DNA from 4 places in the Streptomyces sp. NPDC017676 genome. Region 2 is predicted to be linked to each of the others. Evidence: riboswitches for the same ligand, from Rfam matches in the RefSeq annotation. Region 2 holds a riboswitch; each other region holds the start of a gene.
The links. Region 2 has a riboswitch for cyclic di-AMP ahead of ACH4LD_RS10150 (peptidoglycan DD-metalloendopeptidase family protein). Riboswitches for the same ligand answer to the same signal wherever they lie in the genome.

Region 1 (4,145 bases), on a different contig from region 2:
AGGTGCAGGGTCACCTCGGACAGGGGGTGGAACAGCGGCTCGACGGTCGCGCGGTGCGCCGGGTCCGTGACCCAGGACGTGAGGGCGCGCCGTACGTCCGACCAGGTGGCGCGGCCGGCGGCCAGCAGCGGGTTGAGGGTGGGCCGGGCGAGCAGCGGCTGGTGCGGCGAGCCCAGCGCGGCGGCCGCGGCGCCCGCGTCGAGGACGTGGTTCCCGAGCCGGACGCCGATCCTCCGCTCCGTGCTGCCGGAGGGCGAGAACACGCCGTAGGGAAGGTTGTACGGACCGAAGGGGTCGCCCTCGGGGACGTCGAAGGGGGGCATGGGGTGCTGCCTCACTCTCATCCGGGCCATGCATGGCACTGCGTTCCATGTGGTCGGGCCACACGTTACGGCTGAGCAGCGTGTCTTGGGCAGTGCCTCACCGGGCAGCGCCCATCGCGCCGTCCGCGGCGAGCGGTTGGGCGGGGACGGCACGTAAGTGCGGGAAATGACAGGTGAGTCGGCGGGGCGTGCTGTCCGTATTCTCTGATCATGGCACCCACCCCGGCATATGCACTGATCGCCACTGACCTGGACGGGACGCTGCTGCGCGGCGACGACACCGTCTCGGACCGGTCCCTCGCCGCGCTCGCGCGGGTGGCGCGGGCCGGCGCCCGGCACCTGGTGGTGACGGGCCGCCCGGCCCCGCGGGTGCGGCCGCTGCTCGCGGACCTCGGGTGCGCCGGGCTCGCGGTGTGCGGGCAGGGGGCCCAGGTCTACGACGCCGCGACCGGCCGTCTGCTGTGGTCGGTCCGGCTGGACCGGGAGCTGGCCGAGACGGCGCTCGGCAAGATCGAGGCGGAGGTGGGGCAGGTCTACGCGGCGGTCGACCAGGACGGCGTGGACGGGCTCACGCTCATCGAGCCCGGCTATCGGATGCCCCACCCGACGCTGCCCGCGGTGCGGGTCGGCCGGCGGGACGACCTGTGGTGCGCGCCCATCAGCAAGGTGTTGCTGCGGCACGGCACTCTGTCCGACGACGAGTTGGCGGCCGTGGCCCGCGCGGCGGTGGGCTCCCTCGCGACGGTCACCATGTCGGGGCCGGGCACGGTGGAGCTCCAGCCGTGCGGGGTGACGAAGGCGACCGGGCTGGCGCTCGCCGCCGAACGGCTCGGGATCGCCGCCGAACGGGCCCTCGCGTTCGGCGACATGCCCAACGACATCCCGATGTTCGACTGGGCCGGGCGCGGTGTCGCCATGGCCAACGCGCATCCGGAACTCAAGGCGGTGGCCGACGAGGTCACCTTGTCGAACGAGGACGACGGCGTCGCCGTCGTCCTCGAAGGACTCTTCCCGGCCGGCTGACCGGAGTATCAGGAGCGCCCGGCCCGGCCGCCGGTGCCGGTCAGTAGGCGCCGAACACGTTGTCGATGGACCCGTACCGGGCGGCCGCGTAGTTGCAGGCGGCGGTGATGTTGGCGACCGGGTCGTAGATGTCGAAGGACGTTCCGGCCACGTGGTACGCGTTGAAGGTCGGGTCGATGACCTGGAGCAGGCCCTTGGAGGGGATGCCCTTGGCGGCGTTGGAGTCCCAGAGGTTGATGGCCTTCGGGTTGCCCGAGGACTCGCGGATGATGTTGCGGTAGATGCCGTTGTAGGTGCCCGGGATGTGCTTCTCGGCCATGATCGCCAGCGACTCGCGGATCCAGCCGTCGAGGTTGTCCGGGTAGCCGGCGGGGGTGGTGGCCGCCGTGGTGGCGGTGCTGGGGGCCGCGGAGGCGCCGGTCGCGCCGATGAGCGGCAGGGCGAGGACGGCGGCGCCGGTGCCGGCGGCGGTGAGCGCGCGGACGAGGCGGCTGTTCCGGGTACGGCGGGGCTGGGCGACAGCAGACATGGGGCGTTCCTCTCCGGCGCCTGCGAGGTGAGCTGTCGGGTTCGGGCGGGGAGGTGCCCGGCCGTGCTCCTGACGGAGGCATGGCTTCACCCCTAGCCGTCCCGGCGCGGCGTGTGCCGTTCCGGACCGGCGGCTTACCTGGGTCCCCCGCTCCTGCCGTACGAGTGAGTTCGTCGATGGGTATGCGGGCGGCGGCAGGATTCGGCGTCCGCCCGACGGCCCGGAACGTATGCGAGAGCACATGTCGGGAACAAGGGTCGGAGTCATACAACGTGCGATTTGACCTTGATCGACGCCGTATGAGGTGCTTGATCCTTTGCGGTTGCCAATCCTCAACTCGCCGACGGGACAAGGACTCACGAGGGTCGGGCCGAGGGGGCGGGCCGACCGGGCGCGTGACCCAACTCACGAAATAGCAAACAGTTTTAAGTCGGACATGGGGGATTAGAGGGATTCGCGTCTGAAGTCGGGGTGATGGTGGAACCCGGCATATGAGGAGCGTGGTTGCCGAGGCGAGGGTGCAGTGTCCGGATTACTCTTATATGGATAAAAATCCGCTCACACTGTGTGATCAAAACCATGCCGGTCATGATCCGGTATCGCCCAGGCTGGACCGGTGGGCGCTATCGGTGATCGAAAGAGGACCGGATACGCTGACTTGAGTGATGGCAGCGACCTATCGACAAACCGTGTAATCGCCAGCAGACACCAGCAGACAGGAGACCCCTCGTGACCGTCGTCGGGCCGTTCGGGCTGAGCGTGCGGGACCAGGCTCTGGAAGCCGATGTCCAGGCCGGATTGGCGGCTGTCGAGGAAGGCTTGCTCGAAGCCACCAAGAGCGAGGTCCCGTTCATCACGGGGGCGGCGCAGCACCTCGTACGGGCGGGCGGGAAGCGGTTCCGGCCACTCCTCGTGATGCTCGCCGCCCAGTTCGGCGACCCCTACGCGCCGGGCGTGGTGCCCTCCGCCGTCGTCGTGGAGCTGACCCATCTGGCCACGCTGTACCACGACGACGTCATGGACGAGGCGGCCGTACGGCGTGGCGTGGACAGCGCCAACACCCGCTGGGGCAACTCCGTCGCGGTCCTCACCGGCGACTTCCTCTTCGCCCGTGCCTCCCAGATCCTCGCCGACCTCGGTCCCGAGGCGGTCCGGGTGCAGGCACTCGCGTTCGAACGGCTCGTCACCGGGCAGATCCTGGAGACCGCGGGTCCCTCGGACGGCCGAGACCCGGTCGAGCACTATCTGGACGTGCTGGCCGGCAAGACGGGCTCCCTGGTGGCGGTGTCGTGCCGGTTCGGCGCGATGATGTCCGGCGCGGACGAGACGGTCGTCGACGTCCTCACCCAGTACGGCGAACGGCTCGGCGTCGCCTTCCAGCTCGCGGACGACGTCCTGGACATCGCCTCGGACTCCCACGAGTCCGGCAAGACCCCGGGCACCGACCTGCGTGAGGGAATCCCGACCCTGCCGGTGCTCCGGCTGCGCGAGCGGGCCGCCCGGCTGGGGCTGGCGGAGGACGTCGCGCTGTGCGAGCTGCTGGACTCCGACCTCAGCGACGACGCCCGGCACGCCGAGGCGCTGGCCGCGCTGCGCGCGCACCCCGCGCTGGAGCAGGCCCGGCGGGACACCGTGCGGTACGCGGAGGAGGCGCGGGCCGCGCTCGCCCCGCTGCGCGAGTGCGATGCCAAGGCGGCGCTGATCGAGCTGTGCGACGCGGTCGTGCACCGCGCGGGCTGACCCGGCCGGTCACCCGTACGGGCCCCGGCGTCCGACCGACCCCTACGGGTCGGGTGGAGAAACGGCCGCCGGGTGTCATACCGCAGGTGTAGACGGAGTTGCCTCCGAGGTCTGACGCTTGTTCACGGCCGATTTGGTCAGATGGACACCACGGAAATCACCACTCCTCACCGTTTCGGGTGAGAATGGCGGCTCAGGGTGGACCAGCGGACCAGCGTGAGGACAGCCGCCGCCGACGACGGAGGTAAGGCACACATGGCACCGTACGAATCCGACGACGCAGTGGGCGCCGCGCAGGACGAGCACCCGCGCTCCGGCCGGCGCAAGGCCGCCCGGTACGCCGTGCCGGTCGCGGTGGTGGGGGTGGCGGCGGCCACGATCGGGCTGGTCCCGGCGCTCGCCGACTCCGGTGACCCCGACCTGCCGAAGATCAGCGCACAGCAGCTCATCGAGAAGATCGCCAAGTCGGACGTGCAGCAGCTGTCCGGCACGGTCAAGGTCAGCACCGACCTCGGTCTGCCCGACCTCGG
Region 2 (4,145 bases):
TGCTGCGCCTGCTCGACGAGCCCCGCGACCGGGCCGTACTGGCTCCGCTGGTCAAGCGCGAGATCCTGTGGCGCCTGATCACCGGCGACCAGGGGGCGACGGTGCGCCAGCTCGGCCTGGCCGACAGCGGCCTCAGCCACATCTCCCGGGCCGTGCGCTGGATCCGCGAGCACTACGCGGAGCCGTTCCGGGTGGAGGACCTGGCACGCATGTCCGGCATGAGCGTCTCCGCGTTCTACCGCAACTTCCAGGCCGTGACCGCGATGAGCCCCATCCGGTTCCAGAAGCAGATCCGGCTCCAGGAGGCCCGGCTGCTCCTCGCCACCCACCCGGGTGACGTCACGGGGGTCGGCCGGCGCGTCGGCTACGACAGCCCGTCGCAGTTCAGCCGGGAGTACCGCCGCCAGTTCGGCACGCCCCCCAGCCAGGACGCGGCCCGCCTGCGGACCGTCGTACGCACCCCCGTGGGCGTGCTGCCCTGAGCGGCCGGACCACGGGGGGGCGTTCCGCCCCGGAACGGCGGGGCCCGCGCCGGTGGTGCCGGCACGGGCCGTGGCGGGTGGCGGGTCGGCGGGGTCAGGCCACCGAAGCGATCCGCATCTTGATGTCGTCCGGCGACAGGGTGCCCTTGGCGGTCACGTGGTCGCCCGAGGACTCACCGCGCAGCCGTCGGCCGATCCAGGGGACGAGGTACTCCCGGGCCCACTGGACGTCGTCGCGGCGGACCTCCAGCGTGCCCCGGGGCGGCAGCGGCGGCCACGGCTGCTCCGGGTCGGCCGGGACGTCCAGGCCCAGGGCCTGTCCCGCGCGCAGCGCCACGCGCGTGTGCCCCTCGGGCGAGAGGTGCAGCCGGTCGTTGTCCCAGGCCCTGCGGTCCTGCACGGACTTGAGGGACCACAGGTCGAGGACGGGGCAGCCGTACCGGTCGGCGATGGCACGGACATGCCCGTTGTAGGTGGCGATCTTGCCGCGGAGATGCTTGAGGACGGGGACGCCCCGGGTGTCGAAACCGGTCGTCACCATCACGGTGCCGGCGGCCTCCGTCAGCCGGGCCACGGCGCGTTCGAAGCGCTCGGCCACCTCGTCGGGGTCGGTGCCGGGGCGGATGATGTCGTTGCCGCCCGCGCAGAAGGAGACCAGGTCCGGGGCCAGGGCGAGGGCCTGGGGCACCTGGTCGGCCACGATCTGGTCCAGCAGCTTTCCGCGCACGGCGAGGTTGGTGTACTGGAAGTCGCCCTCGGGACGCCGGTCGGCGAGGAGCACCGCGAACCGGTCGGCCCAGCCCACGAACGCCCCGTCGGGGCCGGGGTCGCCGACGCCCTCGGTGAAGCTGTCCCCCACCGCCACGTACGACCCGATCACTGATCTGCTGTCACTCTTCGAATCGTCTGCCACGTCGGACCATGATTCACCTTCGGATGTGACCTACGCGACCGTAAGCAGGGCTTGACGAATGGTGAGATGAGCCACTCTTAAATAGTTCGCAAAGCCAGGAATAGAAGCTGCACGGTACACCGAAGGCCGGACCCGGGGATCGTGGGTCCGGCCTTCGGCAGCGTGGCGGGCAGGTGGTGCGAGGGGGGCGGCGTCAGCCGACGGCGACACCGTGCGAGCGGAGGTAGGCGACCGGGTCGACGTCCGAGCCGTAGTCCGGCGTGGTGCGGATCTCGAAGTGCAGGTGCGGGCCGGTGACGTTGCCGGTGGCGCCGGACAGGCCGATCTGCTGACCGGCGGTCACGGTCTGGCCGGCGGAGACGGACAGCTGGGAGAGGTGGCCGTACTGGGCGTAGTAGCCGTCGCTCAGCTTGATGACGACCTGGTTGCCGTACGCGCCGCCCCAGCCCGCGGAGACGACGGTGCCCGCGGCGACGGCCTTGAGGGGGGTGCCGGCCGGGACGACGAAGTCGACGCCGGTGTGGTAGCCGCTGGACCACATGCTGCCGGCGACGTGGTAGCCGGTGCCGACGGTGGCCCCGGCCACCGGGAGGGTGTAACCGGCGGAGGCCGGCTGGGCGGCGGGCTTCGGCGCGGCCTGCCGGGCGGCCTCCGGCGCGGCGGAGTCCGTGCGCTTCGGGGCCGCCGGCCCGGTGGACTCGGGGGTCGCCGGCTGCGCGGTGGCCGGCGCGGCCTTCCCGCCGATGCTGAGCTTCAGGCCCGGGTGGATGAGGCCGGGGTCGGCGCCGACGGCCTGCCGGTTGTCGTCGTAGAGCCGCTGCCAGCCGCCGCTGACGTGCTGGTCCCGGGCGATCGTCGCGAGGCAGTCGCCGCTGCGCACGGTGTAGGTGCGCACGCCCGCGTCCTGCTGCGCGGCGGTCTTCTCCACCGCGTCGTGAAGGTGGTGTACGGCCGTTCCGGGGGCGGACCGCGCGGGGGTCGCGGCATGGGCTCCGGTGGCCCCGAGGAGGGGCAGGGCCAGGGCGGCGCCACCGGTTCCGGCGACGGCGAGGGAGCGGGAAAAACGCGGGGTCTTGGGACGTCGGTGCTTACCCTTGGCAGGCATGGCGCAATTCCTCTCCGGCGCCTGCGAGGTGAGCTGTCGGGTTCGGGCTGGAGCTGCCCGGCCGTGCGCGGCACGGCTGCACCCCTGGCCTGTCGCGGAGACCGGACAGGCCGTCGTACCTGGTGGGTCCCCCGCTCCTGCCGACGCGGGTCATGTGTGGGGAGTCCGGACGGCGGCAGGATTCGGCGTTCCGCCCGGGTCGGTGGCGAACGTAAGCGAGCAGGACGCGCGGAAACAAGCAGTCGGTTCCCGTTGTTCCGGTTCCGGATGATCGGATACGGGAATCCACGGTCACCGACCGTGAATTCCCGCCCCCTTCTCTCTTCCAATTCGGTTTTACAGAAACGGAATTACGTGGACATGACGCGCGACGGACGGTCACGGATATGACCCTCCTCACGCGCCACTTCCGCAGGGGCCCTCATTCCGCGGCGAGTTGGAATGAAGGCACCAATGCGGACAGAAAAGTCAGATGCGGCGCAGTCGGATGACCGTCGCATCCAGGTCGCCCTTGAGTCCGGTGCGCAGCCCGTGGTGCAGCAGTACGGCACCTCGGTGCACTTCGCCCGTTTCGCGGCATTCGTACGATGCCGTCGGGTCGAGCCCGCGCAGCCGCACCGCCGGCACCGGCTCGCCGTAGCTCTGGGCCTGCAGCCAGGCGAGGACGACGGTCTCCTCCCCCCGGACGTACTGCACGGCGCTCAGACCTCCTGCCGGAGGCCGCAGCCGGTACAGCTCTCCGTGCTGCACGACCGGGCGGATCTCCTTGTACAGCTCCACCCACCGCCGGGCCTCCGCCAGCTCCTGTGCGCTCCACTCCGTCAGGTCGCCGCCGACCCCGAGCACGCCCGCCATGGCGCTGACGAACCGGAAGCGCAGCGAGCTGACCCGCCCGTTGAGCTGGGTGTTCGGGCTGTCGGTGACCCAGGCCGCCATCACGCGCGCGGGATGGATGTGCGTGAAGCCGTGCTGGATGGCGAGCCGGTCCAGCGGGTCGGTGTTGTCGGAGGTCCACACCTGGTCGGTGCGGCCGAGCACGCCCAGGTCGATCCGGCCGCCGCCGCCCGAGCAGGACTCGAAGGCGACCCCGGGGTGCGCGGCCCGCAGCCGGTCCAGCAGGGCGTACAGGGCGCGGACGTGGTCCACCCACAGGCGCTGCGGGTACGGCTCCCCGGGCCAGCCGGCGTCGGTGAAGCAGCGGTTGAAGTCCCACTTCACATAGTCGATGGGGGCGCTGGACAGCAGGGTGTCCAACTGCTCCCACAGGTACTCCTGGACGTCCTCGCGCGCGAGGTTGAGAACGAGCTGGTTGCGCAGCTCCGTCCGCTTGCGTCCCGGCTGGTACTGCACCCAGTCCGGGTGGGCCCGGTACAGGTCGCTGTCCGGGTTGACCATCTCGGGCTCGACCCAGATGCCGAACTGCATGCCGAGCCCGTGCACCTGGTCGGCGAGCGGCTTGAGTCCGTGCGGGAAGCGGTCGGGGTTGGGCGTCCAGTCGCCGAGGCCGGCGCGGTCGCTGGTGCGGGTGCCGAACCAGCCGTCGTCGACGACGAACAGCTCGATCCCGATCTCGGCGGCCCGGCGGGCGAGCGCGAGCTGCTGCTCCTCGGAGATGTCGAAGAAGGTGGCCTCCCAGGAGTTGAAC
Region 3 (4,145 bases), on a different contig from region 2:
GACCTTCTGGCCGCGCTCGGATTCCGCGTGCTTCCGGGCGCCTTCGGCGCGGGCGCTGTCGACGCTCCTGCCGGGCCGGTACTTGCCGGTGAGGAAGCCCGAGGCGAGGGAGAAGTACGGGACGGCGGACAGGCCCTCGCGGGCGACGAGGTCCTGCAGCGGGCCCTCGTAGGTGTCCCGGGAGACCAGGTTGTAGTGCGGCTGGAGGGCGACGTAGCGGGCGAGGCCCTCGCGGTCGGAGAAGTCGAGCGAGGCCCGCAGCCGCTCGGGGCTGATGTTGGAGGCGGCGATGTGTCGCACCTTCCCGGCCTTCACCAGCTCGTCCAGCGCGCCGATGATCTCCTCGACCGGCACCTCGGGCTTGTCGAAGTGGGTGTAGTAGAGGTCGATGTGGTCGGTGCCCAGGCGGCGCAGGGAGGCGTCGGCGGCGGCCTTGATGTTGGCGGCGGACAGGCCCTGGTACTCCGGGTGCTGGCTGACCTTGGTGGCGATCACGACCTCGGAGCGGTTGCCGCGGGCCTTGACCCACTTGCCGATGATCGTCTCCGACTCGCCGCCCTGGTTGCCCTCGATCCAGGCGGAGTAGGAGTCGGCGGTGTCGATGAAATTGCCGCCCGCGGCGGTGTAGGCGTCGAGGACGGCGAAGGAGGTCTGTTCGTCGGCGGTCCAGCCGAAGACGTTGCCGCCCAGGGAGAGCGGGAAGACCTCAAGGTCGGAGGAACCGAGTTTACGAAGTGACGTCATACGTCATGTCAACACCGGCGGTGGGTGATCGCATCCCACCGCCGGGGCGGAGTTCTCGCCAAGTTCCCGCAGAGGTTCCCGCGCGGGACGGGACCGTCAGGGGTTGAGGCCCTTGTCGCGCAGCCACGCCATCGGGTCGATGCCGGTGGCCTGCCCGTGGGGGTGGACCTCCATGTGGACGTGCGGCCCGGTGACGTTGCCGGTGGCGCCGACGCGGCCGATGACCTCGCCGGTGGTGACCTTCTGGCCGACGGAGACGCTGATCGAGGACTGGTGGCAGAACCACAGCTCGGTGCCGTCGTCCAGGGTGAGGATCGTGCGGTAGCCGTAGGAGCCGGCCCAGCCCGCCTCGGTGATCGTGCCGCTGTGCACCGCCTTGATCAGGGTGCCGGTGGGGGCGGCGAAGTCGAGGCCGGTGTGGTAGCCGGAGGACCACATCCCGCCGGCCTGGCCGAAGGTCGAGGTGATCGTGTACGAGGAGGTGGGCAGCGTGTACTGCGCGGCCAGCTTCGCCAGTCGCTCCTCCTCGGCCTTCTTCGCGGCGGCGGCCTCCGCCTTCTCCTTGGCCTCGGCGGCCTTGGCGGCGGCCTCCTTCTCGGCCTGGGCGGCGGCGTCGGCGCTCTGCTTCTCGGCGGCGGCGACCGCGGCGGCGGTGGCCTTGCTCTCGGCCTGGCCCTGCTGCTGCTCGGCCTGGGCCATGATCCGGTTGCGCAGCGCCTCGCCCGCGTCGGCGCTGTCCTCGCCGGCGGCCGTGGTCACGCCGACGGTGCTCAGCGTGGCCGTGGCGGCCTCGGCCGGCTGCGGGTCGGCGGAGTCGTCGTGGAAGAGGGAGCCGACCGAGGGCAGGTCCGGCAGGGAGATGGAGACCGGCGGCTTGCCGGTGTTGGCGCTGGCCATGCCGCCCGCGCCGACCGCGGCCATGACGCCGACGCCCAGGACGGTGGAGCTGCGCGCGAAGCCGCCGCGCTGCTTGGCGACGCGATGCCGGCCGCGCACCGGGGCGACGGACTCCTCGGTGGGGTTCCACTCCTCCCAGGGGCCCTCCTCGGCGTGGTAGGCGCCGTACCCGAAGGTCTCGGGCTCGCGCTGTGCCGGTATGAACGGGGCTTCTGGGACAGACCGGTTGGACGCCACGCGGGCGTACTCCTTTCCTTCCTTTCGCCTACCGGGTTAGCTGACGGGTTCGGAGCAGGAAGGTCTCCTACGCGCGTATACCGGTCGTGGACTCCGTGAGTTCACGGCGGCATCCGCGTGATTCACCCCAGGGTGGTGGTTCCCCGGCTCCCTCGCGGGATTCGGCGCGTGCGCACGGAGCCGCCTCTTGTGACGGCTGTGACGACCGCGCTGCGTTATCGAACGTTAATAGACCTGCCAGTCACTTTCCAAGCCGTTCGGCTTGATCAGTCACGTCTTTACCGGCGGAGTTATCGGCCACTACACCGGCAAAACGGGCGAGTTGACCGGGCATCGGCTCCGTTCAGCAGTCACTTTTGGTTTTGATGGTGACTCAGATGTTATGCGCACGGCGCTCGCCCGGTCACCTTCGGTGACGCTCAGGACCGGCGTACGGCGAGCAGCGCCATGTCGTCGGTCATGCCGCCCCCGGAGTGCCGGCGCGCCTCCTCGGCGAGCCGGCCGACCAGCGCGGCCGGGCCGGGGAAGGTGCGCCCCGCGAGCCGCCGTTCGGGGTCGTAGAACCGGCCGTGGGCGTCCCGGGCCTCGGACAGGCCGTCGGTGTGGAAGAGCAGGGTCGCGCCGCTCGGGAAGGCGGTCTCGGTGGCCCGGTCCGGCCACAGGCCGAGATCGCCCATGCCGAGCGGCAGCGCGGGCTCCGCGGGGACCAGCGCGCGCAGGGTGCCGTCGGCGTGCAGCAGCAGCGGTGGCGGATGACCGCGGTTGACGATCCGTACGACGCCGTCGCCGTGCGGGAGTTCGGCGAGGACCGCGGTGGTGAACCCCTCGAAGGCGTCGATCCCGTCGCGCCGGGTGCCCTCGCGGGCCAGCGCCCGCTCCAGCCGCTCGGCGACCGCCTCCAGCGTGGCCTCCTGCTCGGCCGCCTCCCGGAACGCGCCGATCACCACGGCCACCGCGGCGACCGCGCCCATGCCCTTGCCGCGCACGTCCCCGACGACCAGCCGGACGCCGTGCGGGCTGTCCTGCACCGCGTACAGGTCGCCGCCGATGAACGCGTCCTGCCGTGCGGCCTCGTAGCACGCGGCGATCTCGTAGCCGCCGATCCGCTCGTCCGGCTCCGGCAGGACGGCCCGCTGGGCGGCCTCGGCGATCTCCCGGGCGGAGGCGAGCCGCCGGTCGCCCCGGCGGACCACCCGGTTGATGGCGACGGCCAGCAGGGCGACCGTCGCGACGGTGACCACGTCGGTGAGGGTGCCCACGGCCGGGTGGACCCCGGCGTCGGTGTGCACGGCGTAGGCGGCGGCGAGGGAGGCGAGGCCGGTCAGGACGGTGGTGCGCAGCGCCGACAAGGGTGCGGCGGCCAGCGGGGCCGCGGTGAAGAACGGGACGGCCGTGAAGTCGTCCGGGGCGAGCAGGCCGTACAGGACACCGCAGACGAGGAGGAGGGCGGGCAGGGCGCGGGCCAGGGCACGGGGGCTCGGACGGCGGCGGGCACGCACCGGCACCGGTTCGTCGCCGAGGCCCGGGTCGGGCACGGGGTCGCCGGGGAGCCGGCCGCCCGCCCTGGCGTACGGGCTCTCCTCCACCTTTCCAGGGCGCACCGCGTGTCTCCCGGTTGTCCGACGTACCTCCAGGTTTCCCGGCCCCGGGGCGGGCGGCGACCGGTGTGGGCCGAAAGGGGTGTGCGAGCGGTCCCGCGCATGGCGTACACTGGAGTCACAACGACGCGGGGTGGAGCAGCTCGGTAGCTCGCTGGGCTCATAACCCAGAGGTCGCAGGTTCAAATCCTGTCCCCGCTACTGAAGACTCAGGGCCCGGAATCCAGCGGATTCCGGGCCCTGAGTCGTTTCCGGCCCGCCGCCGTGCCCCGTCAGGGCGCGGGGAACCGCGCGACCAGCCACAACGCACCCGCGCCCGCCCACCAGGCTCCGCCGGCGGACGGGCGGGCGCTCACAGCAAGTGGGCGTTCGGCGCCTTGGCGAGCTCCTCCAGCTCGGGAAGCACGACGACCTGCGCGCCCCCGACGACCAGAACCCCGCTTCCGTCGGCCCCCGCCACGAACGTGTCCGGCTCACGCCACGCGGTGACCACCCTCCGCACCCCGGCCCGGAGAATCAGCTCGGCGCAGGGAGCCGGCCGGGACGCACGCCGGGCACAGGGCTCCAGGCTGCTGTACACCGTGGCGCCGGCGAGCCGCGCGTCGGCGGGATCGATCTTCGCGAGCGCCGCCTCCTCCGCGTGCACCACCGGATCGGCACCCTCACGGG
Region 4 (4,145 bases), on a different contig from region 2:
CCTGGCCGGCGCGCCGTCCATGGGCTGGCTGGACGTGAAGACCTCCGGTGACGTCGAGGTGCCGGTCATCGAGGCCGCCATCGACGAGGAGCTGGCCCGCTTCGCCGCGGAGGGCCCCACGCCCGAGGAGATGGAGCGCGCCCAGGCCCAGCTGGAGCGCGAGTGGCTGGACCGGCTCGGCACGGTCGCCGGCCGCGCCGACGAACTGTGCCGGTACGCGGTCCTGTTCGGCGACCCGCAGCTCGCCCTGACCGCGGTCAAGCGCGTCCTGGAGGTGACCCCGGAGGAGGTCCAGGAGGTCGCCGAGGCACGCCTGCGCCCCGACAACCGCGCGGTCCTCGTGTACGAGCCGAAGTCCCCGGAGGCCGCCCCGGACGCCGGGGTCCCCGAGGACCCCGAGCACGAAGCGACCGTAGAGGCGGGCCGCGAAGAGACCGAGAACGAGGAGACGGCCAAGTGACCGAGCTCGCCACCATGGACTTCCACCCCCAGCCGCGGCCCGGCGAGGCCAAGCCGTGGGCGTTCCCGGCGCCCGAGCGCGGCACCCTCGACAACGGCCTGACCGTGCTGCGCTGCCACCGTCCGGGCCAGCAGGTCGTCGCCGTCGAGGTGCTGCTGGACGCGCCGCTGGACGCCGAGCCGGCCGGCCTGGACGGCGTCGCCACGATCATGGCGCGGGCCTTCTCCGAGGGCACTGACAAGCACTCCGCCGAGGAGTACGCCGCCGAACTGGAGCGCGCGGGCGCCACCCTCGACGCGCACGCCGATCACCCCGGCGTCCGGCTCAGCCTTGAGGTCCCGGCCTCCCGCCTGGCCAAGGGCCTCGGTCTGCTCGCCGACGCCCTGCGCGCGCCCGCCTTCGCCGCGAGCGAGGTCGAGCGGCTGGTCCGCAACCGCCTGGACGAGATCCCGCACGAGCTGGCCAACCCCTCCCGCCGGGCCGCCAAGGAGCTCTCCAAGGAGCTGTTCCCGGCGACCTCGCGCATGTCCCGTCCGCGTCAGGGCACCGAGGAGACGGTCGAGAAGATCGACGAGGCGGCCGTCCGCGCCTTCTACGACCGCCATGTGCGGCCTGCCACGGCCACTGTGGTCGTCGTCGGCGACCTGACCGGTACCGACCTGGACGCGCTGCTGGGCGACACCCTGGGCGCCTGGACGGGCACCCCGGGCGAGCCCCGTCCGGTGCCGCCGGTGACCGCCGACGACACCGGGCGTGTGGTGATCGTGGACCGGCCCGGCGCGGTCCAGACGCAGTTGCTGATCGGCCGGATCGGTCCCGACCGGCACGACCGGGTGTGGCCCGCCCAGGTGCTCGGCACGTACTGCCTCGGCGGCACCCTCACCTCCCGCCTTGACCGCGTGCTGCGCGAGGAGAAGGGCTACACCTACGGCGTGCGGGCCTTCGGGCAGGTCCTCAGGTCCGCGCCGGACGGCACGGGCGCGGCGATGCTCGCCATCAGCGGCTCCGTGGACACCCCGAACACCGGCCCGGCGCTGGACGACCTGTGGAAGGTGCTGCGCACGGTCGCGGCGGACGGCCTGACCGACGCCGAGCGGGACGTCGCCGTGCAGAACCTGGTCGGTGTGGCGCCGCTGAAGTACGAGACCGCGGCGGCCGTCGCGAGCACGCTGGCGGACCAGGTCGAGCAGCACCTGCCCGACGACTTCCAGGCGACGCTGTACCAGCAGTTGGCGGCCACGGGCACGGTGGAGGCCACCGCGGCCGTCGTGAACGCCTTCCCGGTGGACCGCCTGGTGACCGTCCTCGTCGGTGACGCCTCGCAGATCAAGGCGCCGGTGGAGGCGCTGGGCATCGGTGAAGTGACCGTGGTGGCGGCCGAGTAGACGCGACCGTGGTGGCGGCCGGATGACGGCACGCGCGCGTGGGGCCCCGGCGACCTACGGGTCGTCAGGGCCCCTCGTTGTTCCACTCGTCCCTCAGATGCCCGTTTTGGGGCGGAGGTTGCCTGTCTGCCCTGTGGGATGCGCTACAAAATCCGGGATGCGTTTGAGGATTGACAGCGCGCTTGCGTAGCTTCGTCCGGGCTGTTCGTCAGGCAGTGCGCCGCACCCGCGGCACCGGACAGTCATCGCCGAGTCCCCGTACGGCGCGAGCCAGGGGAGCCGGGGACCCACCGTCCCTGGGGTGAATCGGGCGCCCGCGCGATGCGCGAGGGGGCCCGTAGGAGACCTTCCTGCTCCGAACCCGTCAGCTAACCCGGTAGGCGAGAGGGAAGGAAAGGACCAGCCACTTCATGGCGTTCATGTGCGCCACCGGGAAGCACCGCAAGCCCGGCCGGGTCAAGCGGACCACCGTTCAGGCGGCCGGCGTCGCGGCCCTCACCACCACCGGTGTGATCGGCACCCTCGCCGCCTCCCCGGCGCTCGCCGCCGAGAACTCCACGGAGCAGACCGGCCTCACCCCGGTCGTCGCCGTGTCCGAGGACGTCGCCGACGAGATCGGCGCGCAGGCCGCCGCGCAGCAGGAGGCCGCCGAGCAGAAGGCGGCCGAGGAGGCCGCGGTGAAGGCGGCGGCCGAGCGGGCCCAGGAGATCCGCGCCGCCGAGGCCCGGGCCGCCCGCGAGGCCGAGCGCAAGCGGCTGAACATGTTCGTCGCCCCGATCGCGCACTCCTACGTCTCCACCGCCTACCAGGCCAGCAGCTCCCTGTGGTCCTCCGGTTCGCACACCGGCATCGACTTCCACGCGGCCAGCGGCACGGCCGTCCACGCGGTGGGTTCCGGCACGGTCGTCTCGGCGGGCTGGGGCGGCGCGTACGGCAACCAGGTCGTGATCCGCATGGCCGACGGCATGTACACCCAGTACGGGCACCTGTCGTCCATCGGGGTCACGGTGGGGCAGAAGGTCGTCGCGGGCCAGCAGATCGGCCTGTCCGGTGCCACCGGCAACGTCACCGGCGCGCACCTCCACTTCGAGGCGCGCACGACCCCCGAGTACGGCTCGGACGTCGACCCCGTCGCCTACCTCCGCAAGCACGGCGTGCGCGTCTGACACCGACCGCACGTCTGTCCGAGGCCCCGGCTCACCGAGCCGGGGCTTTCGCCGTTTTCCGCGGTGTCCGCCGGATCCGCTGTCCAAAAAATAGCCATGGATTAGGGCCCGGCGTCGGAAATTCCGGTTCGTTGGAATAGAGTCACGGAACACACGTCCATCGTCGACGTTTCACGGGGATTAAGACGGAGGTCGGTCATGCGTATTCCGGCGCACTCGGTGTGCACGGCCATCCGGGACGACATCGTCGCGGGTGTCCACGAGCGCGGCAGCCGCCTCACCGAGGAGGTCCTGGCCCGCCGCTACGGCGTCTCGCGCGTCCCCGTGCGCGAGGCCCTGCGCACCCTGGAGGCCGAGGGCTTCGTGGTGACGCGCCGGCACGCGGGCGCGTGCGTGGCCGAGCCGACCGAGCAGGAGGCCGCCGACCTGCTGGAGATGCGGACGCTGCTGGAGCCGCTGGGCGCCGCCAGGGCCGCCCAGCGGCGCACCGAGGCGCATCTGAAGGTGCTGCGCGGTCTGGTCCGGCTGGGCCAGGAGCGGGCCCGCAGGGGCAGCAACGAGGACCTGCGTTCGTTGGGCGGCTGGTTCCACGAGACGCTCGCCCAGGCCTCCGGCAGCACCTCGCTGACCTCGATGCTCACCCAGTTGCGGCACAAGATCGCCTGGATGTACACGGTGGAGGCACCGACCGGCCCGGTGGAGTCCTGGGCGGAGCACGGTGCCATCGTGGACGCGGTGGCGCGCGGCGACGCGGAGCGCGCGCGGGCGCTCACGGCCCTGCACGCCGAGCGTGGGACGGGCGCGCACCGGTTGCGGTTTTCTCCCGCCGCGGAGCGGGTGAGGACTTCGCAACATGCCGTAAACATGTCGGGCCCGCGGCATTAACAAGCGCACCGTATACAAAGAAGAGGTATTTCCGGGCGGCGTATTTCCTGCTGCCCGAATTCACTCGTGCCGAAATTCCCCGGAGTTCGCCGGGCGCCGGCGGGCGGTAAATCCACGGCACGCCGGGCCGCGTGCGTCCGGATACGGCGAAGCCGCGCCGCCCCGAAAGGCGAACGCGGCTCCGGCGCTCTGTGCGGTGGTCGCTCAGACGGTCTCGGGCAGCTCTTCCAGGCCCTCGGAGACCAGCTT

Region 1: linked by a shared signal. The riboswitch ahead of ACH4LD_RS24470 (transglycosylase SLT domain-containing protein) and the one ahead of ACH4LD_RS10150 (peptidoglycan DD-metalloendopeptidase family protein) in region 2 are both predicted to bind cyclic di-AMP.
Region 3: linked by a shared signal. The riboswitch ahead of ACH4LD_RS22270 (M23 family metallopeptidase) and the one ahead of ACH4LD_RS10150 (peptidoglycan DD-metalloendopeptidase family protein) in region 2 are both predicted to bind cyclic di-AMP.
Region 4: linked by a shared signal. The riboswitch ahead of ACH4LD_RS04750 (M23 family metallopeptidase) and the one ahead of ACH4LD_RS10150 (peptidoglycan DD-metalloendopeptidase family protein) in region 2 are both predicted to bind cyclic di-AMP.

The regions. Positions count from the first base shown of each region.
Region 1 covers NZ_JBIRJA010000011.1:89,398-93,542, forward strand. Annotated here, with positions in the region: gene fahA (fumarylacetoacetase) at 1-323, opposite strand, end outside; gene ACH4LD_RS24465 (HAD family hydrolase) at 534-1,346, shown strand; gene ACH4LD_RS24470 (transglycosylase SLT domain-containing protein) at 1,387-1,875, opposite strand; cyclic di-AMP (ydaO/yuaA leader) riboswitch at 1,880-2,061, opposite strand; gene ACH4LD_RS24475 (polyprenyl synthetase family protein) at 2,605-3,615, shown strand; gene ACH4LD_RS24480 (outer membrane lipoprotein carrier protein LolA) at 3,871-4,145, shown strand, end outside.
Region 2 covers NZ_JBIRJA010000004.1:20,604-24,748, reverse strand. Annotated here, with positions in the region: gene ACH4LD_RS10160 (AraC family transcriptional regulator N-terminal domain-containing protein) at 1-482, shown strand, start outside; gene ACH4LD_RS10155 (SGNH/GDSL hydrolase family protein) at 577-1,362, opposite strand; gene ACH4LD_RS10150 (peptidoglycan DD-metalloendopeptidase family protein) at 1,589-2,500, opposite strand; cyclic di-AMP (ydaO/yuaA leader) riboswitch at 2,506-2,698, opposite strand; gene ACH4LD_RS10145 (alpha-galactosidase) at 2,969-4,145, opposite strand, start outside.
Region 3 covers NZ_JBIRJA010000009.1:396,796-400,940, reverse strand. Annotated here, with positions in the region: gene ACH4LD_RS22275 (aldo/keto reductase) at 1-744, opposite strand, end outside; gene ACH4LD_RS22270 (M23 family metallopeptidase) at 841-1,878, opposite strand; cyclic di-AMP (ydaO/yuaA leader) riboswitch at 1,890-2,055, opposite strand; gene ACH4LD_RS22265 (PP2C family protein-serine/threonine phosphatase) at 2,298-3,479, opposite strand; tRNA gene ACH4LD_RS22260 (tRNA-Met) at 3,604-3,677, shown strand; gene ACH4LD_RS22255 (dihydrofolate reductase family protein) at 3,829-4,145, opposite strand, start outside.
Region 4 covers NZ_JBIRJA010000002.1:77,663-81,807, forward strand. Annotated here, with positions in the region: gene ACH4LD_RS04740 (M16 family metallopeptidase) at 1-460, shown strand, start outside; gene ACH4LD_RS04745 (M16 family metallopeptidase) at 457-1,845, shown strand; cyclic di-AMP (ydaO/yuaA leader) riboswitch at 2,082-2,243, shown strand; gene ACH4LD_RS04750 (M23 family metallopeptidase) at 2,256-3,011, shown strand; gene ACH4LD_RS04755 (GntR family transcriptional regulator) at 3,210-3,896, shown strand; gene ACH4LD_RS04760 (HPr family phosphocarrier protein) at 4,101-4,145, opposite strand, start outside.